DNA from 2 places in the Pseudomonas sp. St316 genome. Region 2 is predicted to be linked to the other one. Evidence: predicted binding sites of a transcription regulator. Region 2 holds the regulator's gene; the other holds the start of a gene.
What was found. Region 2 encodes FliA, which starts transcription of late flagellar genes. Its sites were predicted from a motif close to CTAAAGTTTNNNNNNNNNNNGCCGNTAA; they were not measured.

Region 1 (16,782 bases), 1.1 Mb from region 2:
GTGCAGGGCTTGCCAACCAAGGCGCGCAGCCTCTTCTTCGATCTGCGCACGCACCTCGGGATCGGCCGCGGGCATGTCCGCCAATCCCTCGACCAAGGCCTTGTAATACAGCATCGTGCCGCCCACCAGCAGCGGAACCTTGCCCCGCGCGGTGATCTCGGCCATGGCCTGGAGGGCATCACGGCGGAAATCGGCTGCCGAGTAGGCTTCGGCCGGGTCGAGGATGTCGATCAGGCGGTGGGGAAATTCGGCCAGCAGTTCTTTCGACGGCTTCGCGGTGCCGATGTCCATGCCCCGGTAGACCAGGGCCGAATCGACGCTGATCAACTCGCAGGGCAGGACCTTGGTCAATTCGATGGCCAGGTCGGTCTTGCCGGCGGCGGTCGGTCCCATCAGGAAAATCGCGGGTGGCAACTGGCTCATCAACGACCGCGCAAGAACAGTTTGTCCAGGTCGTCCAGGCCCAATTGGGTCCAGGTCGGCCGGCCATGGTTGCATTGACCGCTGCGTTCGGTGTTTTCCATGTCCCGCAGCAGGCCGTTCATTTCCGGCAGGGCCAGGCGCCGGTTAGCGCGGATCGCGCCGTGGCAGGCCATGGTGCCGAGCAGTTCGTTCAGGTGCGCCTGGATGCGGTCGCTGGTGCCGTATTCCATCAAGTCCGCCAGTACGTCACTGACCAGGCGATTGGCCTCGGCTTGTTTCAACAAGGCCGGGATCTGACGGATCGCCAGGGTTTCGGGCCCCAGGCGCTGCAATTCGAAGCCCAGGCGCTGAAACCAGGCCACATGTTCTTCGGCGCAATCGGCTTCGCGCTGGCTGACCGCCAGGGATTCAGGCACCAACAGCGGCTGGCCGCTCAAGCCTTCGCTGGCCATGGCGATTTTCAGCCGCTCGTACATGATCCGCTCGTGGGCGGCGTGCATGTCCACCAGGACCAGGCCCTGGGCGTTTTCCGAGAGGATATAAATGCCTTTGAGTTGCGCCAAGGCATAGCCCAGCGGCGGGATATCGCCTTGGCCGTCGGGCATCGCCGCCGCCCCGGCGTCCGGCAAGGGCTTGAAGAACTCGCGATAGGCCGCCTGGGCCTCGGCTGCCGGTACGTTGGATTGCGGGCGCGGGGTGTATTGATACTGATAGCCGCTGCCAGCACCGCTCCCGGCGGTGTTGTAGCTTGGTTGCGGCTGGGGCTGCTCCAGCAGTGCATTGGCCGCCAGGCGCATTTCGCCCTGAGGCCCGAATTCGCCGGCGTCCAACCCCGTTGGCCGGACCATGCCGCCCACCGCCGCCGGCGCCGCCAATTGATCTTCCGGACGCACGTCGCCCAAGGCACGGTGCAAGGTGCCGTAGAGGAAATCGTGGACCATGCGCCCGTCACGGAAACGCACCTCATGCTTGGTCGGGTGCACATTGACGTCCACCACGGCCGGATCGACTTCGAAAAACAGCACGAAGGTCGGATGCCGGCCATTGAACAGCACATCGCGATAAGCCTGGCGCACCGCGTGGGCCACCAGTTTGTCGCGCACCGCACGACCGTTCACGTAGAAATACTGCAAGTCCGCCTGGCTGCGGGAAAAGGTCGGCAACCCGACCCAACCCCACAGGTGCAGGCCATTGCGCTCCACCTCGATGGGCAATGCCTGCTCCAGGAAGCCTGCGCCGCACACCGCGCCGACACGGCGGGCGCGGGCCGCATCATCGTGGGCCTCGTGCAGGCTGAGGATGGTCTTGCCGTTGTGGCGCAAATGGAACGCCACGTCAAAGCGCGCCAGGGCCAGGCGCTTGATGACCTCCTGCAAGTGATCGAATTCAGTCTTCTCGGCCTTGAGGAACTTGCGCCGGGCCGGGGTGTTGAAGAACAGATCGCGCACTTCCACCGAGGTGCCCACCGGATGGGCCGCAGGCTGCACGCGAGAGGCCATGTCCCGGCCCTCGGTCTCGACCTGCCAGGCCTGCTCGGCGTCGCGGGTGCGGGAGGTGAGGGTCAGGCGCGACACCGAACTGATGGACGCCAGCGCCTCGCCCCGAAACCCCAGGCTCATGACCCGTTCGAGGTCTTCCAGGTCGCGGATCTTGCTGGTGGCGTGACGCGCCAAGGCCAGCGGCAGGTCGTCGGAAGAAATACCGCCACCGTCATCGCGCACCCGCAGCAGCTTGACGCCGCCCTGCTCGACATCCACGTCGATGCGCCTGGCCCCGGAATCAAGGCTGTTTTCCAACAGTTCCTTGATGACCGACGCCGGACGCTCGACCACTTCACCGGCAGCGATCTGGTTCGCCAGCCGGGGGCTGAGCAGCTCGATGCGGGCGTTGCTGCCGATCACTTCATCGCTCATTGCTGGACCGCCACGTCGTTGCCGGGAATGGTCAGCGTCTGGCCGATCTTGAGCTCATCGCTCTTGAGGTTGTTGGCGCTGCGCAAGGTCGCGGGGGACACCTGGTAACGCACGGCGATCATCGCCAGGGTTTCGCCAGGATTGACCCGATGGTCCCGCGGCCCCTGGGCGATCTTGCCAGAGTCGCGCAGCCAGGCGATGTAGGTGCCTGGCGGTGGGTTCTGCTGGAAGAACTGCCGCACGCCGCTGCTGATGGAACGGGCCAGCGCCTGCTGATGGTTGGAAGACGACAGTTTGGACGCTTCGTTGGCGTTGGAAATGAAGCCGGTTTCCACCAGGATCGACGGGATATCCGGCGACTTGAGCACCATGAACCCGGCCTGCTCGACGCGCTGCTTGTGCAGCGGCGTGACGCGACCGATGTTGCTCAGGACTTTCTGGCCAACGTTCAGGCTGGAGGTCAACGAGGCCGTCATCGACAAATCGAGCAATACACCGGCGAGCATCCGGTCCTTGTCGTCGAGACTGACGTTGCCGGCACCACCGATCAGGTCGGAACGGTTTTCGCTGTCGGCCAGCCAACGGGCGGTCTCGGACGTGGCGCCGCGATCGGACAGGGCAAACACCGAGGCGCCGAACGCCGCCGCGGAAGGCGCGGCGTCGGCGTGGATGGAGACGAACAGGTCGGCGCCTTTCTTGCGAGCGATTTCGGTACGCCCGCGCAAAGGAATGAAGTAGTCGCCGGTACGGGTCAGTTCGGCGCGGAAGCCCTTCATGCCGTTGACCTGGCGCTGCAATTCGCGGGCGATGGACAGCACCACGTCTTTTTCTCGCTGCCCGCGCGAACCCGAGGCGCCCGGGTCTTCGCCGCCGTGACCGGCGTCGATCACCACGATGATGTCGCGCTTGCCGGCTGGGGCCGGTGGCAGCTTGAGCGCAGGCTCGGTCGGGGTCACCGGCACCGCTGGCACCGTCGCGACATTGGGCGGCGGCGGCGCAGGTGGCGCCGCATCGGCCGGGTTGTCGAACAAGTCCACCACCAGCCGGTTGCCGTATTGGGCATTGGGGGCCAGGGTGAAGCTTTTCGGTGTGACGGCTTTTTTCAGGTCGATCACCACCCGCAGGTCGGTCGGCGTACGCTGGGCCGAGCGCATCGCGGTAATCGGCGTGTTGGCGGTTGCCACGTTCAATGGCGCGCCCAGGGACGCACCGTTGATGTCGATCACCAGGCGATCCGGGGCGGTCAGGGTGAATACGCTGTGCTGCACCGGACCCGTCAGGTCAAACACCAGACGCGTGTTGTCCGGCGCCCGCCAGAGGCGAACGCTGTTGACCTTTGTCTCGGCCACAGCATCGACGGCCAGTGCCGTAAGCAACAGTCCTACGACAGCAACCACCGCGCGAAAGCGCATACCAAACCCCATCATCAATTAGTTTTCCAATGCCAAAGCGGCACACCACGACTCGCCACGCGAGCCTTGCGGCGTCAGTTTCAGCGAACGCCCGCCGTTCTGCGCGCCAATGGTAATGGTCAGGTCGGGCTTTGGCAAAAAGCCTGCACCCTTCTGGGGCCATTCGATCAGGCACAAGGCATCATCTTCGAAATAATCGCGGATACCGAGGAATTCCAGCTCTTCAGGATCCACCAGTCGATACAGGTCGAAATGGAAGGCGCGAATGTCGCCGATCTCGTAGGGCTCGACCAGGGTGAACGTAGGGCTCTTGACGGAGCCAACGTGCCCGAGGCCGCGAATGATGCCACGGGACAGGGTGGTTTTCCCCGCGCCAAGGTCGCCTTCGAGAAAAATCAGGCCGTGGCCGGCGGTGATCTGCGCGATGCGGGCGCCAAATTGTGTCATGGCTTGTTCGTCGGCCACGTACAGGGTTACTTCAGACACGGTGAATGCTCCTCCAACAACTGACGAATGGCCGGAATCAGATCGGTGGCCGCCAACCCCCGACCCGAGCGACCGACCTGGGCACCGGCATTGGCATGCAACCAGACCGCCAGGCACGCGGCCTCGAAGCCCTCCATGCCCTGGGCCAGCAAGGCGCCGACCACGCCAGCCAGCACATCTCCCAGGCCTGCCGTAGCCATGGCCGGATGGCCCTGACTGCAAACCGCCAGGCGACCGTCCGGGCTGGCAATCAGGCTGCCAGCACCCTTGAGGATCACCGTGGCGGTGTATTTCTGACTTAATGCATGGGCCGCCGCCGGGCGATCGGCCTGCACCTGGGCTGTGGATATCCCGAGCAATCGCGCCGCCTCGCCCGGGTGCGGGGTGATGACACACTGCGCAGGCAAACCCACGTCACCGTTGCTCAGCAGGTTCAACGCATCGGCATCCCACACTTGTGGCAGCGGCGCATTGGCCGCCGCCGACAACAGGCTACGCCCCCAAGCGGCCTGGCCCAGGCCTGGCCCGACCACCAGCACGCTGGCCTGCTGGAGCAAACCCATCAGTTGGTTCGCCGAATGGGTACCCTGCACCATCACTTCCGGCAAACGCGTCAGCGCGGCGGATACGTGCTCGCTGCGGGTCGCCATCGAAACCATCCCAGCACCGCAGCGCAGGGCGCTTTCGGCGCTCATCTGGATCGCGCCGCCAAAGCCCCGGTCGCCACCGATCAACAGCACGTGACCGAACTTGCCTTTGTGGGAAGTGGCGGCGCGAGATGTCAGACGTGGCAGATTATGCGGTGAGAGCAGCCGGGCACTGGCCGGCGCCGGTTCAACAATCTCTGGGTCGGCGTGCAGGTCGTTGAACACCAGCTCACCGACCCGGTCCGCCGCTTCGCCGGTAAACAGGCCCAGTTTCAAGCCAATGAAGGTCACGGTCAGGTCGGCCACCACCGCGGTGCCCAACACCCGCCCGGTATCGGCGCACAACCCCGAGGGGATATCCACCGCCGCGACCGGCAGGCCGCTGACATTGATCGTATCGATGGCCTGCACATAAGGCTCGCGCACATCACCACTCACGCCCGTGCCCAACAGCGCGTCCAGCAATACGCCGCGCAACTCTGCCTCATCCGACCACGACTCCAACGGCACGCCGACCGCCACCGCCTCGGCGTGGGCATTGGCGGCGTCGCCTTGCAAGCGCCGAGGCTCACCCACTGTCAGCACCCGCACCGACCAGCCGGCACGCCGGGCCAGGGTGGCGACCAGGTAGCCATCGCCAGCGTTGTTGCCATGCCCGGCCAGCACCGTCAGCTCGTGGGCCTCAGGCCAGCGCCGGACGATCGCGCGCCAGGTGGCGCGGGCGGCGCGCTGCATCAATTCGAAACCGGCGGTGCCGGTCGCGATCAGTTGCGCGTCGAGGGCCCGGACCTGCGCGGCGCTGTACAGCGCGTCGGGAAAATCATCTTTAGTGTGCGGCATGCGTCTTCGGGCTCCGATGTCTGGCAGAATTATACGCATCTCAGCTCTGGTTTCTCTCGCCTCATGCCTGCCATTCCCACAGACCTCCCCGCCCTCGCCCAGTCCATCAAGGAGTGGGGCCGCGAGTTGGGCTTCCAGCAGGTCGGCATCAGCGGCCTGGACCTTGCCGAGCATGAGCAACACCTGCAACGCTGGCTCGACGCCGGCTACCACGGCGAAATGGACTACATGGGCGCCCACGGCAGCAAACGCTCGCACCCTGAGGAACTGGTGCCGGGTACGCTGCGAGTGGTATCCCTGCGCATGGACTACCTGTCGGGCGACACGCACATGGCGCAGATGCTCGGTCAACCGGAGAAAGCCTACGTCTCGCGTTATGCGTTGGGCCGCGATTACCACAAATTGATCCGTAAACGCGTGCAGCAATTGGCGGAAAAAATTCAGGCGGTCATCGGCCCCTTTGGCTACCGCGCCTTCGTCGACAGCGCACCGGTGCTGGAAAAAGCCATCGCCGAACAGGCCGGCCTGGGCTGGATCGGTAAAAACACCTTGGTGTTGAACCGCAAGGCCGGCAGCTATTTCTTCCTGAGCGAGCTGTTTGTCGACCTGCCGCTGCCGGTGGATCCGCCCCATGCCAGCGAACATTGCGGAAAATGCACCGCGTGCCTGGACATCTGTCCTACAAATGCCTTCGTCGGACCCTACGTGCTCGATGCCCGTCGCTGCATTTCCTACCTGACCATCGAGCTGAAAAGCTCCATTCCCGAGGAACTGCGGCCGTTGATCGGCAACCGGGTGTTCGGCTGCGATGACTGCCAGATCGTCTGCCCATGGAACCGCTTCGCCCGGCCCTCCGGGGAAAGCGACTTCAAGCCGCGACACAACCTGGACAATGCCGGGTTGGCCGAGCTGTTCATGTGGGACGAGGCGACTTTCCTGAGCAGCACCGAAGGGTCACCGTTGCGCCGTGCCGGTTACGAGCGCTGGTTGCGCAACCTGGCGGTGGGCCTGGGTAATGCGCCATCAACGATTCCCGTGCTGCAAGCGCTGGAGGCGCGGCGCGACGATCCCTCAGAGCTGGTGCGCGAGCACGTGGAGTGGGCGTTGCGTCAACATGCCGAGCGTCAAACCTCGTCGTTGTAGACGAACTTCGGCATTTCCCAGTGGAAGCGAATCGCCAGGAGCCGCAGCAGGAAACCGCCGAACAAGGTGATGAGGATCGCTTGTTCGCTCGGCAGTTGCAGGAAAACACACAGCAGATAACACCACGCCGCGGCAAACGAGACGCTGGCGTAGAGTTCACGACGGAAGATCAGCGGAATATCGTTGCAGAAGATGTCCCGTAGAATGCCGCCGAACACTCCAGTGATCACCCCGCTGACCGACGCCACCAGCATGCCATGGCCCATTTCCAGGGCCGTCATGCAGCCGATCAGGGTGAACGCCACCAGGCCAGCGGCGTCGAGCACCAGGAACAACGAACGCAAATGGCGCATCCAGCGCGCCAGGAACACCGTCAGCATCGCCGCTGCCGTGGTCAGCACCAGGTACTCGGGATGCTTGACCCACGTGAGCGGGTAATGACCGAGCAGCACGTCGCGCACCGAGCCGCCACCCAGCGCCGTGACGCAGGCGATCAGCACCACGCCGAACCAGTCCATGCCCCGACGCCCGGCAGACAGGGCGCCGGTCATGGCTTCGGCGGTGATGGCGATCAGATAAAGCATCAGCAACATGATGGCGGTCCGTACACAAAGGCGCGCAGTCTAGCCATTTCGGGCAGGCACCAAAAGAGGGCAGCCATCGACCATCCCAAACAAGGAATCTGTGGCCAGGAGATCTGTGGGAGCAAGGCTTGCCCGCGATGAAGGCGATGCGGTCTTTCAGGGACCGAGTCGCCTGTTTCGCGAGCAAGCTTTGCTCCCACATGCTTTGCTCTCACAAATTCCCGCGGTACTAGAGCGCCGTGCTTCAATCAGAACTTGATGAAATGCTTGCGGTAATGCTGCAGCTCGGCGATGGACTCACGAATGTCGTCCAGGGCCAGGTGGCTGCCACCCTTCTGGAAGCTGTCACGCACTTCTGGAGCCCAGCGAGCAGCCAGCTCCTTGAGGGTGGAAACGTCCAGGTTGCGGTAGTGGAAGTAGCTTTCCAGGGACTTCATGTGGGTATAGAGAAAGCGCCGGTCCTGACAGATGCTGTTGCCACAGATCGGCGACTTGCCCTTGGGCACCCACTGTTCCAGGAAGGCGAGGGTCTGGGCTTCGGCCTCGGCCATGCTGATCTTGCTCTCGCGCACCCGCTGGGTCAGGCCCGAGCCGCCGTGCTGGCGGGTATTCCATTCGTCCATGCCAGCCAGGATCTCGTCGCTGTGATGGATCGCGATCACCGGGCCTTCGGCCAGGGTATTGAGATCACTGTCGGTAACGATGGTGGCCATTTCGATGATGACGTCGGTGTCTGGGTTCAGACCGGTCATTTCCAGATCGATCCAAATCAGGTTCTGCGAATTTTGCATAGGGGGAGCTCCTCGGCTTAGCAGCGCAGTTTAGCTTAGGCAGCCCCCTGGGCGTGCTAAACTCGCGGCCGTTTTATCTAATCGCTGCATTTCTTCATACGGAACACCCATGGCCAAACGCCAACTCAATCGTCGTCAGAACTGGCGCATCGAAAAGATCCAGGGCGAGCGCGCTGCCCGCGCAGCCAAACGCGAGTCCAGTGCGGTCGAGGCCCTGGAGGGCGGCGACCTGGGCCCTGAACAAACCGGCCTGGTGATCGCGCACTTCGGTGTGCAGGTCGAGGTCGAAGCCTGCGAAGGCGAACTGGCCGGCCAGGTGTTCCGCTGCCACTTGCGGGCCAACCTCCCAGCGCTGGTCACCGGCGACAAGGTGGTCTGGCGTGCCGGCAACCAAGGCATCGGCGTGATTGTCGCGCAATTGCCGCGCCACACCGAACTGTGCCGTCCGGACAGCCGGGGCCAACTCAAGCCCGTGGCCGCCAACGTCGACATGATCGTCATCGTGTTCGCCCCGTTGCCCGAGCCCCACGCCAACCTGATCGACCGCTACCTGGTAGCCGCCGAGCACGCCGGCATCCGCCCATTGTTGCTGCTGAACAAATTCGACCTGATCGACGAACACAACGCTCCGGCGCTGAACGCCTTGCTGTCGGTCTATCGGGACTTGGGTTACCCGGTGCTGGAAGTCTCGGCCCATCACGGCAACGGCATGGAACAATTGCAACAGCAACTGGACGGGCGCATCAGTGTGTTCGTCGGCCAGTCCGGTGTCGGCAAGTCGTCGCTGGTCAACAGCCTGCTGCCGGACGTCGAGACCCGTGTCGGGCCGTTGTCCGAGCTGTCCGGCCAGGGCACCCACACCACCACCACCGCGCGACTGTTCCACTTCCCCGGCGGCGGTGAATTGATCGACTCGCCAGGCATCCGCGAGTTTGGCCTGGGCCATGTCAGCCGGGCCGATGTGGAGGCCGGGTTCATCGAGTTCAACGAGCTGATTGGCACCTGCCGCTTCCGCGACTGCAAACACGACCGCGAGCCCGGCTGCGCCCTGCTCAAGGCCCTGGAAGAAGGCCGCGTGCATCAGCAACGGATGAACAGCTACCGCTCGATCATCGCCAGCTTGCCGGAGAGCAGTTACTGATGTGGCCCTTGCCACAATGACAAACACGCCTCATGTGAACAGTGACCCATAAAAAAGCCGACAATGCTGTCGGCTTTTTTATTGGGTCATTGCGCCGGCGGCTCGGCCGGTTTCGGCGCGGTGCCGTCGAACAGGTTCAGACGTTCGCGCAGCTCATGGGCCGGCACGGGTTGTTGGTCCGCCGGCAAGGCGTTCGGATCAACCGCAGCGCCAGGCGTCGCCGGGACTTCACCCGGTCCGCCCTGGCCCTGGGTCGGATCCGGCGCGGGGTCATCGGTTTGCGAACCTTCGATGGCTTGCTGGGCCTTCTTGGTCAACACCACGATATCGATACGCCGGTTGACCGGGTTGAACGGGTCCTTGCGATCGAATAACGCCGAGGACGCATAACCAACCACCCGCGCCACCTGCTCGTCGGGATAACTGCCGGCCACCAAGGCGCGACGGGCCGCGTTGGCGCGGTTGGCGGACAATTCCCAGTTACCGAAGTCGCCCTTACCTATGTAAGGCTTGGCATCGGTATGGCCACTGATGCTGATCTTGTTCGGCACCGCCTTGATGGTGTCGGCCATGGCCAGCAGGATGTCTTCGAAATAAGGTTTCAGGCGCGCGCTGCCGGAATCGAACATCGGCCGGTTCTCGGCGTCCATGATCTGGATGCGCAAGCCATTCGGCGTGATTTCGAACAGGATCTGGTCCTTGAATTTCTGCAGCTGCGGGTTCTCCTCGACCTTGTTCTGCAATTCCTGCAGCAACAATTCCAGGCGCTCGCGCTCGACCTGCTCGGCCATCCCCTCTACCTGTTCGGAATCGACCGTCACCTTGTCGGGCTGCGGCTGGGATTTGACTTCAGGGTTGAGGGTGTTTTCCGGCGCCAGGGTCGGCGAACCGCCCAAGTCGATGATGTACGGCGTGCCGCTTTCGGAAAAGCCGACCGGGTCCTTGAAGTAACCGGCGATGGCGATCTTCTGTTCCGGGGTCGCGGTGGACAGCAGCCACAGCACCAGGAAGAACGCCATCATCGCCGTCGCGAAGTCGGCGAAGGCGATTTTCCAGGCGCCTCCGTGATGCCCGCCCGCTATGCGCTTGACGCGCTTGATGATGATCGGCTGGTTATTTTCCATAACTTAACGACCGCGAACCGCTTGTTCCAGCTCGGCAAAGCTTGGTCGGTGCGCCGGGTACAAGACCTTGCGACCGAACTCCACCGCCAGCGAGGGTGGCATGCCCGAGGCCGAGGCCACCAGGGACGCCTTGATGGCTTCGTAGATATTGAGCTCTTCCTTGGCGTCGTGGGCCAGGGAGTGTGCCAGGGGGCCGAAGAAACCATAGGCGGCCAAAATACCGAAGAAGGTACCCACCAGTGCCGCACCCACGTGCAGGCCGATGGACTTCTGGTCGCCTTCGCCCAGGGAAGCCATGGTGACCACGATCCCCAATACCGCCGCGACGATACCGAAGCCGGGCATGGCGTCGGCAATACCGTTGACAGCGTGCGACGGGTGTTCCAGATCTTCCTTGAGGCTGTACAGCTCCATGTCGAACAGCCCCTCAAGCTCGTGCGGAGCCATGTTGCCGGACGACATGATGCGCAGGTAATCACAGATGAACGCCGTCATGCGGGCGTCCTTGAGTACCGCGGGGTACTTGGCGAAAATCGGGCTGGCGGCGGCGTCTTCGATGTCGCCTTCGATCGCCATCATGCCTTCGCGGCGGCTTTTGTTGAGGATCTCGTAGATCAGCCCCAGCACCTCGAGGTAGAAGGTGTGGTTGAAACGCGAACTGAACATGCTCAGAGACTTCTTGAGCACGTGCATCGTCATGTAGCCGGGGTTGGCCTGCAAAAATGCGCCGAGCGCCGCGCCACCAATGATCATCACCTCGAAAGGCTGGATCAACGCGGCAATCTTGCCATGGGAGAGCACGTATCCGCCGAGCACGCTCGCGAACACGACAATGATGCCGATAATTTTAGCCATAGGTAGAAAGTACTTATTTAAGTCGGGTTCAAGGTCATATTCGGAAGCTGAAAAATCTCTTCTTCTACTTATCGGCAAAACTGCGCCAGACTATAGCCAGTTCCGGCGAAAAGCCAATTTTGCCCCGTTCCGGGCGTAGATACCCTATGCGATGATCACGTCCAGCCATGACTAACGAAACGAAGGTTCCAACGCCGCGACCGACCACGCTCGAAGGCTGGGTAAAGCTGCTGGACGGCGTGCACCTACCAGTGCCCCAGGCCAGCCACGACCTGGTCTGCAAGGCCATTGCCGACAGCCGCCGCTCGTTGCGTGACATCGCCGAACTGATGCAGGACAGCCCCGCCCTGGCCCTGAGCGTCATTCGCGAGGCCAACCATCATACCCATGGCAGCCTTGCAGAACCTGCGGAAAATCTCGAAGTGGCCATCAACCGCCTCGGCCTCAAGCGTACCGAAGAACTGCTCGCTCGCCTGCCGTCGTTGCCGGGGCATGAAATCCCCATCGCCTTGCGCCAGCTGCAATTGATCAGCCAACACGCCACGCAACAGGCCAATGGCTTTTTTGCCAGCCGCCTGGCGCGGCTGTGGCAGGACATTCACTGGGGCAGCCTGCTGTTTCTTTCGCCGCTCTGGCCACTGGCCCTGACTCACCCGCGGTTGCTGGGGGAATGGGAATTGCGGGTCGTCCACAAACGCGAGCCCGCGCGCAAGGTAGAGCGCGAACTGTTCGGCGTCAGCCTGCTGAAAATCTGCCTGGCGCTGGTGGAGACCTGGCGCCTGCCGATCTGGGTGATGCAAGGTTATCGCCTGCTACTCAATGAGCGCCGCGAACTGGTGCAGGTTTTGCGCATCGCCCGGGACAGCGAGCATCCGCTGCGCCAGCAGAATCGCCTGGACGACGACCCAACCCTGCGGCGCTGGCTCAATCAACCGGCCAATACCGTGTTGCTGGCCAACGGCCTGGCCCTTTCAGCGCAACAGGCCTGGGACAGCCCCCACAGCGCCCGCTGGCAATACCTCACCAGTTTGTATCTGCAGATGCCTATGGATGAGGTCCAGCAACAGCTGCACCAACAAGCCGTCACCAGCGCACGTCATGACGCCATGCCGGACCTCTGGCATCCGGCCGCGGCGTTGCTCTGGCCCTGGGGCAGCCGTCGTATCCACCCCGGCTTGCTACCGCCTCCACCACCCAGCGCCGAGGACCTGAGCCAGTGGCGCAAGCAATGTTCGGCACTGCTGGTGGAACCGAGCCCCTTCAGCAATGCCATGCACCTGACCACCTCGGCACGGGACGTGTTGGTGGCCTGCGGCATGCGCCGGGTGATGATCCTGATGGCCGATCGCAACCAGACCAGCGTGCGCGTACACCAGACCGCCGGCCTGCCCAAAGAAGCCGCGGCCATGAGCTTTACCATCAGCCAGAGCAAAATAGTGCAGCGGTTGCTGGCCCAGCAGGCCCAGGTTCGCCTGAACCCGGACAACAACGCGCAGTTTTCGGCGCTGCTGCCACCGGGCCTGCGCAGCCTGTTCCGGGGGAGCACCTGCTGCTGCGCTCCCTGACCTGCAATGGCCGGGTGATCATGCTGGTGGCGGTGGACCAGGGCGGCGGGCCGTTCTCGGACGTGACCGTGCAAGCCTTCGGCAAAACCGTGCAATGCATCGAAAGGGCCCTGCATACCTTTACCAACCGCGGCCGCTGAACTTGCTACAATCTTTTCCCTTTGCGCCCCTGGAGACCTCACATGCCTGACTTCTCTGGCTTGCCGTTGGTGATCGAGCCGAGCGAGCTGCTGCCGCGCCTCGACGCCCGCGAACTGATTCTGGTGGACCTGACCAGCGCCGCCCGCTACGGCACCGGCCATATTCCTGGTGCACGCTTCGTCGACCCCAAGCGGACCCAGCTCGGCCAACCGCCGGCGCCAGGCCTGCTGCCGGCCAAAGCCGATCTGGAAACCCTGTTCGGCGAGCTCGGGCACAACCCGGATGCGGTCTACGTGGTCTATGACGATGAAGGCGGCGGCTGGGCCGGGCGGTTTATCTGGCTGCTGGACGTGATCGGCCACTCGAACTACCACTACCTCGACGGCGGCTTGCTGTCGTGGCTGGACGAAGGCCTGCCGGTGTCCATCGAAGTGCCTGCAACCGTCGCAGGCCCGGTCAGCCTGACGCTGCACGAAGCCCCCACCGCCACCCGCGAGTACCTGCAAAGCCGTCTCGGTGCTGCCGACCTGGCGATCTGGGATGCTCGCGGCCCGCTGGAATATTCCGGTGAGAAAGTCGTCGCAGCCCGAGGCGGGCACATTCCCGGCGCGGTCAATTTCGAATGGACTGCCGGCATGGACCCAGCGCGCAACCTGCGCATCCGCAAGGACATGGCGCAAATCCTCGAACAATTGGGCATCACGCCTGACAAAGAAATCATCACCCACTGCCAGACTCACCACCGCTCCGGCTTCACCTACCTGGTAGCCAAGGCGCTCGGTTATCCACGGGTCAAAGGCTATGCCGGTTCCTGGGGTGAATGGGGCAACCACCCCGACACACCCATCGAGCTTTGAAGGTTCTTAAGGACAGTTAATGAAAAACCGTTTGTTCATCCTCACTCAATACCTGCTGCCCCACCACCTGCTGTCGCGGTTGGCCGGCTGCATTGCCGAATGCCGCGTGCGCTGGTTCAAGAACGCCTTCACCGCGTGGTTTGCCAAGCGCTACCAAGTGGACATGTCCCAGGCACTGGTAGAAGACCTGACTGCCTACGAGCACTTCAACGCCTTCTTCACCCGTGCCCTGAAAGACGGCGCACGCCCGCTGGACGACGCCCCGGGCGCGATCCTCAGCCCCGCCGACGGTGCCGTCAGCCAGCTCGGCCCGATCGAGCACGGAAGGGTCTTCCAGGCCAAGGGCCACAGCTTCAGCGTGCTGGAACTGCTGGGCGGCGATGCGGCCAACGCGGCGCCGTTCATGGGCGGCGATTTTGCCACCATCTATCTGTCCCCCAAGGACTACCACCGCGTGCACATGCCGCTGGCCGGCACCCTGCGGGAGATGGTCTACATCCCGGGGCGGATTTTCTCGGTCAACCAGACCACCGCCGAAAACGTTCCGGAGCTGTTCGCCCGCAACGAGCGCGTGGCGTGCATTTTCGACACCGAACGCGGGCCGATGGCCGTGGTACTGGTGGGCGCGATGATCGTGGCGTCCATCGAAACCGTCTGGGCCGGACTGGTGACACCGCCCAAGCGCCAGCTGAAAACCTTTCGTTATGACGAAGCCGCCCGCGCCCCCATTCATCTGGAAAAAGGCGCCGAACTGGGGCGCTTCAAGCTGGGTTCGACAGCTATCGTGCTGTTTGGTCCGGACCAGGTGAAATGGGCCGAAGGCCTGGTGGCCGGTTCGCCAGTACAGATGGGCCAGGGCCTGGCGCTGCCCAAAGCCTGATTCATCGCCTGCCTTTTGAAGCAGGTCTGTAGTGCAAGTCTTGTGGGAGCAAGGCTTGCCCGCGAAGAACGATAGCGCGGTCTAAAAAATCGCGGTGCCTGCATCGCGAGCAAGCTTTGCTCCCACAACACATTCAGGGCAACACACCTGCCTGTCAGCTGCTAGAGTTGGAAACAACACGTTTATTTCCCGCCGGAGCCCGTACACGGCATGAATGAGACCAGCCCTCTCCAGCTATTGCGCGTCCTGACCCCGACACAATCACGCCTGTCGTTCTGCGATGCTACGCCACGGGACCTCAAGCGCTGGATCGCCAACCTGCCCAAGGCCAACATCGGCGAAACCGCCCGCCTGTTGTACCAAGCCCTTGGTGAACTCAACCAACTGCTCACGCCCAGCGACAATCGCCTGCAACTGCTCGAGCTGCTGCGGCCCGAGGTGTATTACGTCTGCAAGCACCTGGAGCGGCACTTCCTGCAACAGGCCATCGTGCTGGATGATCGCTCGCGCAAGATCGTCAACCTGTGCCAGGCCCTGCAAACCCAGCTGGCGATGGGCTACAAACAGATCGTGGCGCGGATCGCGTCGAAATACACCAAGGACCGGGCCCGCCTGCTGAGCACCGCGCTGCAACGGGCGATGCATGCCCTCAACGGCCCGCTGCTGCGTGCCAGCCAGCTGTACAGCCCAGTGCCTGAAGGGCTGTGGCTCGATTTGCATCAGTTGCACCAGATCGCTTGCCAGCACCGGCTGCAGCACCTGAGCGTGAGTGACGAACTGGCGAGCCAGGTTCATCAATTGAACCCCGAACAGACCTATGTCGTTGCGCTGTTGCTGGGAGCCTCACGCAGCAATCAACTGCGCCAGAGCCAGATCGGGCGGCTGACCGAAGCGCTCGAAACCTGGAGCCAGTGGGTCAAGCTGGACCCCGCCACTACCGCTACCAGCCTGTTCGCAGTCGCTGCGCAGTTGGATGTCGGGCCACGCTACCGCTCCAAATTCCGCGCCGAACAGCAGCCGACCTTGCAGGGGTTTGATCCACAACCCCTGGTGCATGCAATCGCCACTCACCTGGAACAACCCGCCGACAACAGCCTGCCAGTTCCTGGCGGCATGAGCGTCGACACCTTGCATCACCTGCAAGCGGCCTGGGGCGAAGCGGCCGAACGCAGCTTCCAGCGCACCGAGGGCAACGGCACGCTGACGTTGTGCGTGGGCATGAGTGCGCTGCACTATTACCTCGGCGGCGAGCGCTCTTTCAGCGAGATCCTGAAGTGCTCTGGTACGCGCAAGGCGCGGTTCGAAGCCTCGCCAACCACGACCAACGACACCTGGAAGCAGGCTTTCGACGCTGCCCCGAGCGGCGACAGCGACCTGTTGCCCTATGAGGAAATCGAGTATCCGGTCAACCCAACCGATGACGATGGCACCAACTCCGACAACCAGCACCACTTCCCCACCTACGACCTGCCGATCATCAACCACAGCCCTGGCGGCTATTGCCTCGGCTGGCCCAATGAAGTGCCGGAACAACTGCAAGCCGGGGAAATGATCGGCATTCGGGACTCCAGCGACCAAGCCTGGAGCGTTGCCGTGGTGCGCTGGATCCGGCAAGTACGCAACGGCGCCATGCAAATGGGCATCGAACTGGTCGCACCGCATGCCCAGCCTTGCGGGCTGCAACTGGTCCGGGAGCCGAACGAACACGGCCATTACCTGCGAGGATTGTTGCTGCCGGAGATCAGTGCGATTGACCTGCCCCCGACCATGATCGCCCCCGCCTGCCGTTCCAGGAGGGCCAGCAAGTACTGATCAATACCAACGGACAGGAGCGCCGCGCAGGCCTGGACCGCCGAGTGACCAGCACCCACAGTTTCAATCAGTTTTCCTATCACCCGGAAGACTCATCCCAGACCGCGGATGACGGTGACCAAGAGGGGAATTTTGATTCGTTGTGGAAGTCGCTTTAAAGCCAGCCAC
Region 2 (14,875 bases):
GGCGTGTGCGTTTGTATTTCGCCCTGGCGATCACGGTGGTCATCGCGCCCGGGCTCCCACCGATGCCGCCGGTCAATGCCCTGGACCTCAGTGCGCTGATGCTGGTGGCCGAGCAAATTCTCATCGGTGCCTTGCTGGGGTTCTCGCTGCAACTGTTCTTCCAGGCCTTCGTGGTGGCCGGGCAAATCATTTCGATCCAGATGGGCATGGCCTTCGCGTCCATGGTCGACCCCACCAATGGCGTGACGACGGCGGTGATCGGTCAGTTCCTGACGATGCTGGTCACGCTGTTGTTCCTTGGGATGAACGGGCATCTGGTGGTGTTCGAGGTCGTGACCGAAAGCTTTACCACCCTGCCGGTGGGCAGTGCGTTGCTGGTCAACCATTTCTGGGAAATAGCCGGGAAGCTCGGCTGGGTCCTGGGCGCGGCGATGGTGCTGGTATTGCCGGCGATCACCGCGTTGCTGGTGGTCAACATCGCCTTTGGCGTGATGACCCGCGCGGCGCCGCAATTGAACATTTTCTCCATTGGTTTCCCGCTGACCCTCGTGCTGGGCATGGTGATTTTCTGGGTCAGCCTGGGGGATATCCTCAACCAGTACCAGCCGCTGGCCACCGAGGCCTTGCAGCTTTTACGCGACATGGCACAGGCACGCTGAACCATGGCCGAGAGCGAGAGTGGTCAGGACAAGACAGAAGACCCCACGGAAAAGCGCCTGCGCGAATCCCGGGAAAAGGGTGAGACTGCCCGTTCCAAGGAACTCAACACGCTGGCGGTGATGCTGGCGGGGGCGGGCGGGTTGCTGGTTTATGGCGGCGGGTTGGCCCTGGACTTGCTGGAAATCATGCGCCTGAATTTCTCCTTGCCCCGTGAGGTGCTGCTCTCCACGGACGCCATGTCCCAGCATCTACTGCACTCGGGCAAGATCGCGATCCTGGCGGTGCAGCCGGTTCTGATCTGCTTGCTGCTGGCCGCTGTGATCGGCCCGATTTCCCTGGGCGGTTGGTTGTTCGCCGCCGGCAGCCTGGCCCCTAAATTCAGCCGGATGAACCCGGCCGCCGGCATCAAGCGCATGTTTTCCACCACGGCGCTGATGGAATTGCTCAAGGCGTTTGGCAAATTCCTGCTGGTTCTGTTCGTCGCGCTGACGGTGTTGCAGTCCGACATCGACGATCTGCTGCGCATTGCTCACGAGCCGCTGGAACAGGCGATTATTCACAGCGTGCAGTTGGTGAGCTGGAGCACCTTGTGGATGGCTTGCGGCCTGATTCTGATCGCTGCCATCGACGTGCCGATCCAGCTGTACCAGAGCAAGCAGAAGCTGATGATGACCAAGCAGGAAGTGCGCGACGAGCACAAGGACTCGGAGGGCAAGCCGGAGGTCAAGCAGCGGATCCGTCAGTTGCAGCGTGAGGTCTCCCAGCGGCGGATGATGGCGGCGATCCCCGACGCCGATGTGGTCATCACCAACCCGACCCACTATGCCGTGGCGCTCAAGTACGACCCCGAAAAAGGCAACGCTCCGGTGTTGCTGGCCAAGGGCAGTGACTTCCTGGCGCTGAAGATCCGTGAGATCGCCGTGGCCAATGAGGTGATGCTGCTCGAATCCCCGGCCCTGGCGCGATCGATCTACTACTCCACCGAACTCGATCAGGAGATCCCTGGCGGCCTGTACCTGGCCGTGGCCCAGGTATTGGCCTACGTCTACCAGATCCGCCAGCACCGCGCTGGCAAGGGCAAGCGCCCCGAGCCACTCAAGGACTTGCCGATCCCGCCGGATTTGCGCCGCGATTCCTGAGCAAGCGTGCACACCCCCAACCACCGGGCCTGTGTGCGAGCTTGCTCGCGATAGCGGTCTGCCTGGGTCGATGAGGTTGAATGTGTCGGCGCATCGCGAGCAAGCTCGCTCCCACGGGTTCCGGTGGCTGGCCCGAATGCTGTCGACCAATCCCATAACCCGCTCAAATCAGCCCTCGACAAAAGTTGGAAGGCTTCTTGCAATACCCCGTCTGCGCCCCCTTTGGGCGTCAAAAGTTTGCTTCACAGGAACGGGGAATATTGGTGGATCGCTCTCAGTTACTCAGCACCGCGCGCAGCAATGTCGTAGACCTCAGCCGGGGTAATCTGGGCGTGCCGCTGTTGCTGCTGGTCATGCTCGCCATGATGATGCTGCCGGTGCCGCCGTTCCTGCTGGACGTGTTCTTCACGTTCAACATCGCCCTGTCGATCGTCGTGCTGCTGGTGTGCGTCTACGCCTTGCGGCCGCTGGATTTCGCCGTATTCCCCACCATCCTGCTGGTGGCCACGCTGTTGCGCCTGGCGCTGAACGTGGCGTCCACCCGGGTGGTCATGCTTCACGGTCAGGACGGTCACGCCGCCGCCGGCAAGGTGATCCAGGCCTTCGGTGAGGTGGTGATTGGCGGTAACTACGTGGTCGGTATCGTGGTCTTCGCCATCTTGATGATCATCAACTTCGTCGTGGTGACCAAGGGTGCCGGGCGGATTTCCGAGGTGAGCGCGCGTTTCACCCTCGATGCGATGCCCGGCAAACAGATGGCGATCGACGCTGACCTCAACGCTGGCCTGATCGACCAGAGCCAGGCCAAGCTGCGTCGCTTGGAAGTGGCCCAGGAAGCCGAGTTCTACGGTTCCATGGACGGTGCCAGCAAATTCGTACGCGGTGACGCCATCGCCGGTTTGCTGATTCTGTTCATCAACCTGATCGGCGGCATGGCCGTCGGTATCTTCCAGCACAACATGTCGTTTGGCGACGCCGGCAGGGTCTACGCCTTGTTGACCATTGGTGACGGTTTGGTGGCGCAATTGCCATCACTGTTGTTATCCACAGCGGCCGCGATCATGGTGACCCGCGCTTCGGGCTCCGAAGACATGGGCAAGCAGATCGGCCGGCAAATGTTCGCCTCGCCCAAGGCGCTGGCCGTGGCTGCTGGCCTGATGGCGGTGATGGGCCTGGTGCCGGGGATGCCGCACATTTCCTTCCTGAGCATGGCGGCCATGGCGGCAGGCGGTGCCTACCTGTTCTGGAAGAAGCAGAACGTGCAGAAAGTCCAGGCCTTGCAAGAGGTCAAGCGCCAGCAGGAACTGCTGCCGTCTCCGGCCCGCGCCATGGAAACCAAGGAGCTGGGCTGGGACGACGTGACCCCGATCGACATGATTGGCCTGGAAGTCGGCTACCGCCTGATTCCGTTGGTCGACCGCAACCAGGGTGGTCAATTGCTGGCGCGGATCAAGGGGGTGCGCAAGAAGCTTTCCCAGGACCTGGGCTTCCTGATGCCCACCGTGCACATTCGCGACAACCTCGACCTGGCGCCGAGCGCCTATCGCCTGACGTTGATGGGGGTGATCCTGGCCGAAGCCGAGATCTATCCCGACCGCGAATTGGCGATCAACCCCGGCCAGGTCTACGGGAGCCTCAACGGCATCACCGCCAAGGATCCGGCTTTTGGCCTGGAAGCGGTGTGGATCGAAATCAGCCAACGGGCCCAGGCCCAGTCCCTCGGTTATACCGTGGTGGACGCCAGTACGGTGGTGGCGACCCACTTGAACCAGATCCTGTACAAGCACTCCAGCGAGCTGATCGGCCACGAAGAAGTCCAGCAACTCCTGCAAGTACTGGCCAAAGGCTCGCCGAAGCTGGCTGAAGAGCTGGTGCCGGGCGTGGTTTCGTTGTCGCAGTTGCTAAAGGTGCTGCAGGCGCTGTTGGCCGAACAGGTGCCCGTGCGCGACATACGCAGTATTGCCGAGGCTATCGCCAACAACGCTTCCAAGAGTCAAGATACCGCCGCCCTGGTGGCTGCGGTTCGGGTCGGCGTGTCCCGCGCAATCGTCCAAAGCATTGTAGGCACTGAGTCTGAGCTGCCTGTGATCACCTTGGAGCCAAGGTTGGAACAGATATTGCTCAATAGTCTGCAGAAGGCAGGACAAGGCTCGGAAGAGGGTGTTCTGCTGGAGCCAAGCATGGCCGAGAAGCTGCAGCGTTCGCTGATCGAAGCAGCCCAGCGGCAAGAGATGCAAGGCCAACCGGTGATCCTGCTGGTGGCCGGTCCGATTCGCGCGATGCTCTCGCGATTCGGTCGCCTCGCGGTCCCGGGGCTGCATGTGCTGGCGTACCAGGAAATACCGGACAACAAGCAAGTGACCATCGTTGCGACAGTAGGGCCCAACGGCTGAGGTAGTGGTTTATGCAAGTGAAGCGTTTTTTCGCCGCCGATATGCGTCAGGCCATGAAGCTGGTTCGTGACGAGCTGGGCGCTGAAGCGGCCATCATCGGTAATCGCCGGATCGCTGGCGGTGTCGAACTGACCGCCGCTCTGGATTACAAGTTGTCGGCGCTGGCTCCACGGGTTCCGAACATGGAACTCGAAGACGAGCTGCGCAAGACCCAATCGCGCATCGCCAGCGCCCAGGCCGAACTGAGCCTGCGCAGCAGCGAAGGCGAGGGCGCGGCAGGCACCAATCGTCAATTGTTCGCTGGTCAGCCGCTGACGGCCGGCCTGCCGTTGACCGCCGCCGAACCGCTGATCGAGCAGGCCCACGCCGAACCGCGTCGTCCTGAGCCGGCGCCCGCAGCGCCTGCCCGGGGTATCGATCCGCGCGCCCTGGACTCGATGCGCTTTGAACTCAACAGCCTGCGCGAGCTGATGGAAGTCCAGCTCGGCTCCCTGGCCTGGAATCAGCTGCAAGGCAGCCGTCCGGCCCAGGCCAACCTGTGGCGTCGCCTGCAACGCATCGGCCTGTCCGGCCCGTTGTCCCGGGACCTGCTGGCGCTGATCAATGGTATCGAAGAGCCTCGCCAGGCCTGGCGCATGTTGCTGGCGCACCTGGCGCGGATGATCGCCACGCCGGAAGTCGAGCCACTGGAAGAGGGTGGGGTGATTGCCATGGTCGGTCCTGCCGGCATGGGCAAGACCACCACCCTGGCCAAGCTCGCCGCCCGCTACGTACTCAAGTACGGCGCCCAGAGCATCGCCCTGGTGAGCATGGACAGTTTCCGCATCGGTGCCCAGGAGCAACTCAAGACCCTGGGACGGATCCTCAATGTGTCGGTGACCCATGTGGATCCGGGCCAGTCCCTGGCCCAGGCATTGGAACCGTTGCTGCGCAAGCGCGTCGTACTGATCGATACCGCCGGCCTGCAAGCCAGCGATCCGGCCCTGCGCATGCAGCTCGAAAGCCTGGCCGGACGCGGCATCAAGTCAAAAAATTATCTAGTGTTGGCAACCACCAGCCAGAAACAGGTTCTAACCGCCGCATACCACAGCTATAAACGCTGCGGGCTGGCCGGCTGCATCCTGACTAAGCTGGACGAAACGGCAAGCCTGGGCGAGGTGTTGAGCCTGGCGATCGGTCATGAATTACCGGTGGCCTACCTGACTGACGGGCCGCGGATCCCGGATGATTTGCATCTGCCGCGTCGTCATCAACTGGTCAGTCGTGCCGTGAGTGTGCAAATGCAGGAAGAACCCAGCGAAGAAGCCATGGCTGATATGTTCGCTGATATCTACCACAGCCCGACCAAGCAGGTCGGCTGAGGTAATCATGAATATTTTTTGTACCTACATCGATGGTCTGCCAGGCATTGTTCCGTATGCGAACGCGCAGCCAGTAATGTGGCCTCCGTCTAAGTAAGACAAGGTAAAGAACGAACATGGGCAGCATGCATCCCGTACAGGTGATCGCGGTGACCGGCGGCAAAGGTGGCGTCGGGAAGACTAACGTGTCAGTGAACTTGTCCCTGGCTCTGGCAGAGCTTGGCCGACGGGTCATGCTGCTGGACGCCGACCTGGGCCTGGCGAACGTCGACGTGCTACTGGGGCTTACACCCAAACGCACCCTGGCGGACGTGATCGAAGGCCGCTGCGAACTGCGCGACGTGCTGTTACAGGGGCCGGGCGGGATTCGTATCGTGCCGGCCGCCTCCGGCACCCAGAGCATGGTCCACCTGACGCCGGCCCAACACGCCGGCCTGATCCAGGCTTTCAGCGACATCGGCGACAACCTCGATGTGCTGGTGATCGACACCGCGGCCGGTATAGGCGACTCGGTCGTCAGTTTCGTACGCGCTGCCCAGGAAGTGCTGCTGGTGGTCTGCGACGAACCGACGTCCATCACCGACGCCTATGCCTTGATCAAGCTGCTTAACCGCGACTATGGCATGAACCGCTTCCGCGTCCTGGCCAATATGGCCCAGAGCCCCCAGGAAGGACGCAACCTGTTCGCCAAGTTGACAAAGGTCACGGATCGCTTCCTGGATGTTGCCCTGCAATACGTCGGCGCCGTGCCCTACGACGAAAGCGTACGCAAGGCTGTCCAGAAGCAACGTGCCGTTTATGAAGCCTTTCCACGTTCCAAATGCGCGCTGGCGTTCAAGGCGATCGCCCAGAAGGTCGATACCTGGCCGTTGCCGGCAAACCCGCGCGGGCATCTGGAATTTTTCGTCGAGCGTCTTGTGCAACAAACAGCAGGGCCCGTGCTATGACAGCCAGCGGTTACAACCATCTCTACAAAAAATCGGCACGGGACGCCCAATACGAATTGATCGAGCGTTACGCGCCACTGGTCAAGCGTATCGCCTATCACTTGCTGGCGCGGTTGCCGGCCAGTGTCCAGGTCGAAGACTTGATCCAGGCGGGCATGATCGGCCTGCTCGAAGTGTCGAACAAATACGACGCGAGCAAGGGCGCGAGTTTCGAGACGTATGCCGGTATTCGCATTCGCGGAGCCATGCTCGATGAAGTCCGCAAGGGCGATTGGGCGCCACGTTCGGTACACCGCAATACCCGCATGGTCAGTGATGCAATTCGGGCAATTGAAGCTAAAACCGGGCGTGACGCTAAAGATCACGAGGTTGCGGCCGAACTCCAATTGAGTCTCGACGATTATTACGGGATTTTGAACGATACCTTGGGCAGCCGCCTGTTCAGTTTCGACGACCTGTTGCAGGACGGCGAACATGAAGGGCTGCACGAGGATAACGCGAGTGCTCACATGGAGCCGTCGCGTGATCTGGAAGATGAACGTTTCCAGAGCGCGCTGGCGGATGCGATTGCCAATTTGCCGGAGCGTGAGCGGCTGGTCTTGGCGCTGTACTACGACGAAGAGCTGAACCTCAAGGAAATCGGTGAGGTCCTGGGGGTCAGCGAATCGCGGGTCAGCCAGTTACACAGCCAGTGCGCGGCCCGTTTGCGGGGGCGTTTGGGGGAGTGGCGAGCGCGTTGACAGGCAGTGTGGGGACACTGCGAACGAGGCTGGCCTGGCAGGTACTGCGCCAGTCTCCATCCGTTGTGCTCCAGACCGTTGTCGAGTGTTGTGCCGGATTGATTGAAATGGCGCGTCCAGGTGCTGGGCGCGTTTAAGACTGCTTGGAGGTCGAATTGGACAAGAACATGAAAATCCTCATCGTTGATGACTTCTCAACGATGCGGCGGATCATAAAAAACCTGTTGCGTGACCTTGGGTTCACCAACACGGCCGAAGCAGATGACGGAACCACTGCGCTTCCGATGTTGCACAGTGGCAACTTCGATTTTCTGGTCACCGACTGGAACATGCCGGGCATGACCGGTATCGACCTGTTGCGCCAGGTGCGTGCCGACGAAAAACTCAAGCACCTTCCGGTGCTGATGGTGACCGCCGAAGCCAAGCGCGAGCAGATCATCGAAGCGGCCCAGGCCGGTGTAAACGGCTATGTGGTCAAACCCTTCACGGCCCAGGCGTTGAAAGAGAAGATCGAAAAAATCTTCGAACGCATCGGTTAACGGCGCCACGGGGGAGCTATGGACAACGAATCTTCAATGGGCGATTTCGAATCGACCCTGAAAAAACATGCCCGCGAACTGGTCGACAGCCTTGAAAAAGGTCGCTTTGGCGATGCGGTTCAAATGATCCATGAGCTCAACCAGACCCGTGATCGCGGTCTGTATCAGGAAGTGGGCAAGCTCACGCGTGAATTGCACAGCGCGATTGTCAATTTCCAGATCGACCCGCATATGCCGCAGGCCGAGGAAGTCTCGCAGATCACCGATGCCACCGAGCGTCTGGGTTATGTGGTCAAGCTGACCGAGGCTGCGGCCAACCGCACCATGGACCTGGTGGAAAGCGCAACGCCGCTGGTCAATGGCCTGAGCGAAGAAGCCCAGGCCTTGAGCACCGACTGGGGTCGGTTCATGCGGCGCGAAGTCGGCGCCGAAGAGTTTCGGGAGCTGGCCCGCCGGGTCGACGGTTTCCTGACACGCAGCAGCACCGAGAACCGCGCCGTCGCCAGCAACCTCAACGACATCTTGCTTGCCCAGGACTATCAGGACCTGACCGGCCAGGTGATCAAGCGCGTGACCCAGCTGGTCACCGAAGTGGAAAGCAATTTGCTCAAACTGGTGTTGATGGCCAGCCAGGTCGACCGCTTTGCGGGCATCGAACACGACCGTGAAGCGATGCTTGCTGAAAAAGATCCACAAAAACATCTCTCTCAGGGTGAAGGTCCGCAAATTCATGCCGATAAAAGAGAAGACGTTGTGTCCGGTCAGGACGATGTGGACGATTTGCTGTCCAGCCTTGGATTCTGAGTTTTAGCCCTGTTTTAGGAGCACCCCATTAATGAGCTTCGGCGCCGATGAAGAGATCCTTCAGGATTTCCTGGTTGAGGCTGGCGAGATTCTTGAGCAACTGTCCGAGCAATTGGTCGAGCTGGAAAGCCGGCCGGATGATGCGGATCTGCTCAACGCAATCTTTCGCGGTTTCCACACTGTAAAAGGAGGCGCCGGCTTCCTCCAGCTCAACGAGCTGGTGGAGTGCTGTCACATTGCCGAAAACGTGTTCGACATCCTGCGCAAGGGTGAGCGTCGCGTTGATTCGGAGTTGATGGACGTGGTGCTTGAAGCGCTGGATGCGGTCAACAGCATGTTCAGTGAAGTGCGCGAGCGCTCGCCGATCACCGCCGCCACCCCCGAGCTGCTCGCTGCGCTGTCGCGTCTGGCCGAGCCGCAATCGGCTGATGAAGCGGCTCCGGTTGCCGAGGCTGCGGTTGAAGAGCCGGTCGCCGAGGCATCGGGCGACATCACTGATAATGAATTCGAACAACTGCTGGACTCCCTCAATACCGTCAAGGCTCAGGCCGAGGCACCGGTCGCTCCGGCTGCACCCGCTGCGCCGGCCGCCGTTGGGGCTGCCAGCGATGAAATCACCGATGCCGAGTTCGAGTCACTGCTCGACCAGCTCCATGGCAAGGGCCAGTTCGCGCCTGATGCCGCGGTCCCGCCGGCGGCCCCGGCCGCCCCGAAAGCGGCGGGCGACAGCTCGGACATCACCGACGACGAATTCGAAGCCTTGCTCGATCAGTTGCATGGCAAGGGCACCTTTGCCGTTGACGCGCTGGATTCAGCCATCGCTTCGGCGCCGACACCGGCCAAGCCCGCTGCCGCTGTCGCAGGTGGCGACTTGATCAGCGACAACGAATTCGAATCACTGCTCGACGAGCTGCATGGCAAGGGCAAGTTCAGCGAAGTGGGTACCGCTTCTGCTGCGCCTGCCACCGCCACGGCGGCTGCACCGGCGGCCAAGGCAGTGCCCAAACCCGCTGCCAAGGCACCGGAACCCAAGGCCGAACCCGCCAAGCCTGCCGCTGCTGCGGCGCCGGCACCAGCCCGCGCGGCCGCGGCTGCGCCTGCGGAAAAACCGGCCAGCGAAGCCGAGACCACCGTCCGGGTCGATACCGCACGCCTGGACGAGATCATGAACATGGTCGGCGAACTGGTGCTGGTGCGTAACCGTCTGGTGCGCCTGGGCCTCAACAGCCAGGACGAAGCCATGTCCAAGGCCGTGTCGAACCTGGACGTGGTCACGGCGGACCTGCAGACCGCGGTCATGAAGACCCGCATGCAGCCGATCAAGAAAGTCTTCGGGCGCTTCCCGCGTCTGGTTCGCGACCTGGCTCGTCAGCTCAAGAAAGAAATCAACCTGGAACTGGTGGGTGAAGAGACCGACCTCGACAAGAACCTTGTCGAGGCCCTGGCCGACCCGCTGGTCCACTTGGTGCGCAACGCGGTCGACCACGGCATCGAGTCGCCGGAAGAGCGCGAAGCTTCAGGCAAGGTCCGCGGCGGCAAGGTGATCCTGGCCGCCGAGCAAGAGGGCGACCACATCTTGCTGTCGATCTCCGACGACGGCAAAGGCATGGATCCGAACGTGTTGCGTTCCATCGCGGTGAAGCGCGGTGTGATGGACAAGGATGCCGCCGACCGCCTGAGCGACACCGAGTGCTACAACCTGATCTTCGCCCCGGGTTTCTCGACCAAGACCGAGATTTCCGACGTGTCGGGCCGTGGCGTGGGCATGGACGTGGTGAAAACCAAGATTTCCCAGCTCAACGGTTCGATCAATATCTACTCGACCAAGGGCCAGGGCTCGAAGATTGTCATCAAGGTCCCATTGACCCTGGCGATCATGCCGACCCTGATGGTGATGCTGGGCAACCAGGCCTTCGCCTTCCCGCTGGTCAACGTCAACGAGATCTTCCACCTCGACCTGTCGCGCACCAACGTGGTGGACGGCCAGGAAGTGGTGATCGTACGGGACAAGGCACTGCCACTGTTCTACCTCAAGCGCTGGCTGGTCAGCTCCGCCGCTCACGTAGAGCAGGGCGAGGGCCATGTGGTGATCCTTTCGGTGGGCACCCAGCGGATTGGTTTCGTCGTCGACCAGTTGGTGGGCCAGGAAGAAGTGGTCATCAAGCCGTTGGGCAAGATGCTCCAGGGCACCCCGGGCATGTCCGGCGCCACCATCACCGGCGACGGCCGCATCGCGTTGATTCTCGATGTGCCAAGCATGCTCAAGCGTTACGCCGCCCGGCGTATTTGATTCTGGAGGGGCGTGGCCAAGGGCCGCGCCTCGTCTAACGGAGTGTTTATGGTAGTTAAAGTCCTGGTGGTGGACGATTCGGGGTTTTTCCGCCGCCGCGTCTCGGAAATTCTTTCGGCGGACACGAGTATTCAGGTCGTCGGTACAGCGACCAATGGCAAAGAGGCGATCGATCAGGCCCTGGCACTCAAGCCGGACGTGATCACCATGGACTACGAGATGCCGATGATGGATGGCATCACGGCGGTGCGGCATATCATGCAGCGCTGCCCGACGCCAGTATTGATGTTCTCGTCCCTGACCCATGAAGGCGCCCGGGTGACCCTCGATGCGTTGGACGCCGGGGCGGTGGATTTCCTGCCGAAGAATTTCGAAGACATTTCGCGCAACCCGGACAAGGTCCGGCAGTTGCTGTGCGAAAAGGTCCACAGTATTTCCCGCAGCAACCGGCGTGTCGGTGCCTACAGCGCACCCGCACCTGCACCCGCTCCAGTCGTGGCGCCAAGCCCGGCGCCGACGTCGTCGAGCAGCTTCAATCCGGCACCGGTACGCAGTGCTCCGGCACCGGCTCCTGCTCGTCCGGCGCCCGCCGCCAACGCATCGTCGCCGGCGCCCAAGCGCAAAGCCTACAAGCTGGTCGCTATCGGTACGTCCACGGGTGGCCCGGTGGCGCTGCAACGGGTCCTGACCCAGTTGCCGGCCAACTTCCCGGCCCCCATTGTGCTGATCCAGCACATGCCCGCAGCGTTCACCAAGGCGTTTGCCGAGCGCTTGGACAAGCTGTGCAACATCAGCGTCAAGGAAGCCGAGGATGGCGACATCCTGCGTCCAGGCCTGGCGTTGTTGGCGCCAGGTGGCAAGCAGATGATGATCGATGGCCGCGGCGCGGTGAAAATCCTGCCGGGCGACGAGCGTCTGAACTACAAGCCTTGCGTGGACATTACCTTCGGTTCCGCGGCCAAGTCCTACGGTGACAAAGTTCTGGCGGTGGTGCTCACCGGCATGGGCGCCGACGGTCGTGAGGGCGCGCGCCTGCTCAAGCAGGGCGGCAGCGCCATCTGGGCCCAGGACGAAGCGAGCTGTGTGATCTATGGCATGCCAATGGCCATCGTAAAGGCTGATCTTGCCGACGCGGTGTACGGATTGGACGACATTGGTAGACACCTGGTCGAGGCCTGCATGTAATGGATGTGCTCAGCCTGATCGGCATCGTCATGGCGTTCGTCGCCATCATTGGCGGCAACTATCTGGAAGGCGGTCATCTGGGCGCGCTGGCCAACGGCCCGGCGGCGTTGATCGTGCTCGGTGGCACCATTGGCGCGGCGCTGTTGCAGTCGCCCATGAGCGCGTTCAAACGCGCCATGCAAGTGCTGATCTGGATTCTGTTCCCGCCCCGTGTCGACCTCGCCGGTGGTATCGATCGAGTGGTGAACTGGAGCCTGACCGCTCGCAAGGAAGGCCTGCTGGGGCTGGAAGGGGTGGCCGATGCCGAGCCCGACAGCTACTCACGCAAAGGCCTGCAATTGCTGGTGGACGGCGCCGAGCCGGAAGCCATCCGCAGCATCCTGGAAGTGGATTTCTACACCCAGGAAAGCCGCGACATCGAAGCGGCCAAGGTATTCGAAAGCATGGGCGGCTATGCACCGACCATCGGCATCATCGGTGCGGTGATGGGCCTGATCCATGTGATGGGCAACCTGGCCGATCCATCGCAACTGGGCAGCGGCATCGCCGTGGCGTTCGTCGCCACGATCTACGGCGTGGCGAGTGCCAACCTGGTGCTGCTGCCGATCGCGGCCAAGCTCAAGTCCATCGCGTTGCGCCAGTCGCGCTATCGTGAAATGCTGCTGGAAGGGATCCTGTCGATCGCCGAAGGTGAAAACCCGCGCTCCATTGAGTTGAAGCTCCAGGGCTTCATGGACTGATGGGAGATATGGAAGATGGCACGTCGCAGGCATCGTGAAGAACACGTCAACCATGAACGCTGGCTGGTTTCCTACGCCGACTTCATCACGCTGCTGTTCGCTTTTTTCGTGGTCATGTATTCGATTTCGTCGGTCAACGAAGGCAAGTACAAAGTCATTTCCGAGGCCTTGATCGGTGTCTTTACCGATTCCGACCGCGCCCTCAAGCCGATCCCTATCGGTGATGAGCGGCCCAAGACCACTACGCCAGCCAAACCCTTGATCAAGGACAGCGAACAGGTCGATGCCGGTATCGCCGGCGGCAACGACCCGTTGAAAAGCATCGCCAACGACATCAGCGCCGCGTTCGGTGACTTGATCAGCTCCAACCAGATGACCGTGCGCGGCAACGAGTTGTGGGTCGAGATCGAGCTCAATTCCAGCCTGCTGTTCGGCAGCGGCGATGCGATGCCCAGCGACATGGCCTTCAATATCATCGACAAGGTGGCGGCGATCCTGAGGCCCTTTGACAATCCTATCCATGTCGAAGGCTTCACCGACGACCAGCCGATCCGCACTGCGCAATACCCGACCAACTGGGAACTGTCCTCGGCCCGTTCGGCGAGCATCGTGCGCATGCTGGCGATGCAGGGTGTGAACCCCGGTCGCCTGGCCTCGGTGGGCTACGGCGAGTTCCAGCCTGTCGCCAACAACGCCACGGCCGAGGGGCGTGCGCGCAACCGCCGGGTGGTGCTGGTGGTGTCGCGCAACCTCGATGTGCGTCGCAGCCTGACCGGTACCGGTACGGCCAATGCAACGCCGGATGCGGCATTGAAGCGGGCTGGCACACAAACTGCACCGGCTCCGGTCAAGTCGCCGGGAAGACAGAGTGCCGTCAATTCTCCGTCACCCGCTTTATAACCGAGCTATTTCTCGGTCGAGCCTGTTTCGGCCGGGAGGAACGATCCGAATGAGAGTCTGGGCAGTCGCCAATCAAAAAGGTGGTGTGGGCAAGACCACATCTTCCATCGCTTTAGCCGGGTTGCTGGCCGAGGCGGGCAAGCGCGTGGTCATCGTCGACCTGGACCCCCATGGCTCGATGACCAGCTATTTCGGTTACGATCCGGACAGCCTGGAGCACAGCAACTACGACCTGTTCCTGCACAAGGGCGTGGTGCCCGAGGGCCTGCCGGGGCAGTTGCTGTTGTCCACCAGCGACGAGCGGATTTCCCTGCTGCCATCGAGCACCGCCCTTGCCACCCTGGAGCGACAGTCGCCGGGGCAGAGCGGGTTAGGCCTGGTGATCGCCAAGAGTCTGGCGCAGCTGTGGCAGGATTTCGATTACGCGATCATCGATAGCCCGCCATTGTTGGGGTTGCTGATGGTCAATGCCTTGGCCGCCAGCCAGCAGTTGGTGATCCCGGTGCAGACCGAACACTTGGCCGTCAAGGGCCTGGAGCGGATGGTCAATACACTGGCGATGGTCAACCGCTCGCGTAAGCAGTCGCTGGCTTTCAACATCGTGCCGACCTTGTTCGATCGTCGCACCCAGGCGTCCTTGGGGACCCTGCGCGTGTTGCGGGACATGTACCCGGATGACATCTGGCAGGGCTATATCCCCGTCGATACCCGCCTGCGGGACGCCAGCCGTGCCGGCGTGACCCCTTCGCAGTTCGATGGCAAGAGTCGTGGCGTGCTGGCGTATCGGGCGCTGCTCAAGCATCTGCTGGCCCAGCAGCTCGTTCCACAGCAGGTGGCTTAAGGTGACGAGGCTTTCCACTGGCATTGTGTTCGCTTGCGAACGCTCAAGTCCTACCGCATTCATGCCGATAACCTCTTCAAGTGGCGCACTGTTCCTATGAGCCGCCCGATAAAGACAACCTCGCGTCCGCAAATGGCCCTGCAATCCTATCTGGATGGGCTGTTGCAGGAAGCGACCGAAGAATTGCCACCAGAGCCAAGCGTGATCGAGGCGTTGCCCGAGCCTGTCGAAGCCAAGGGTGTGCTGGATGAATTTCAGGCGGCCGTGCTCGAGGAGCAGGCCCGTGATGCACAGCAATCAGTAATGGCTGCAGCGGTCGAGGCTCCGTTTATCAAG

Region 1: motA (flagellar motor stator protein MotA) is a predicted target of FliA. The motif match lies at 11,428-11,455, and genes of this name have one in related genera.

The regions. Positions count from the first base shown of each region.
Region 1 is NZ_AP021901.1:6,027,147-6,043,928, forward strand. It holds gene miaA (tRNA (adenosine(37)-N6)-dimethylallyltransferase MiaA) at 1-423, opposite strand, end outside; gene mutL (DNA mismatch repair endonuclease MutL) at 423-2,336, opposite strand; gene KI237_RS26895 (N-acetylmuramoyl-L-alanine amidase) at 2,333-3,763, opposite strand; gene tsaE (tRNA (adenosine(37)-N6)-threonylcarbamoyltransferase complex ATPase subunit type 1 TsaE) at 3,767-4,234, opposite strand; gene KI237_RS26905 (NAD(P)H-hydrate dehydratase) at 4,222-5,721, opposite strand; gene queG (tRNA epoxyqueuosine(34) reductase QueG) at 5,785-6,864, shown strand; gene KI237_RS26915 (trimeric intracellular cation channel family protein) at 6,846-7,460, opposite strand; gene orn (oligoribonuclease) at 7,697-8,239, opposite strand; gene rsgA (small ribosomal subunit biogenesis GTPase RsgA) at 8,349-9,380, shown strand; gene motB (flagellar motor protein MotB) at 9,467-10,504, opposite strand; gene motA (flagellar motor stator protein MotA) at 10,508-11,359, opposite strand; partial or broken gene KI237_RS26940 (HDOD domain-containing protein) at 11,527-13,064, shown strand; gene KI237_RS26945 (rhodanese-like domain-containing protein) at 13,107-13,922, shown strand; gene asd (archaetidylserine decarboxylase) at 13,942-14,802, shown strand; partial or broken gene KI237_RS26955 (cyclic-di-GMP receptor FimW-related protein) at 15,013-16,772, shown strand.
Region 2 is NZ_AP021901.1:4,928,413-4,943,287, reverse strand. It holds gene fliR (flagellar biosynthetic protein FliR) at 1-659, shown strand, start outside; gene flhB (flagellar biosynthesis protein FlhB) at 663-1,799, shown strand; gene flhA (flagellar biosynthesis protein FlhA) at 2,063-4,192, shown strand; gene flhF (flagellar biosynthesis GTPase FlhF) at 4,204-5,553, shown strand; gene fleN (flagellar synthesis regulator FleN) at 5,670-6,500, shown strand; gene fliA (RNA polymerase sigma factor FliA) at 6,497-7,240, shown strand; gene KI237_RS21970 (chemotaxis response regulator CheY) at 7,408-7,779, shown strand; gene KI237_RS21965 (protein phosphatase CheZ) at 7,798-8,583, shown strand; gene KI237_RS21960 (chemotaxis protein CheA) at 8,615-10,873, shown strand; gene KI237_RS21955 (protein-glutamate methylesterase/protein-glutamine glutaminase) at 10,922-12,058, shown strand; gene KI237_RS21950 (flagellar motor protein) at 12,058-12,798, shown strand; gene motD (flagellar motor protein MotD) at 12,814-13,698, shown strand; gene KI237_RS21940 (ParA family protein) at 13,748-14,539, shown strand; gene KI237_RS21935 (CheW domain-containing protein) at 14,636-14,875, shown strand, end outside.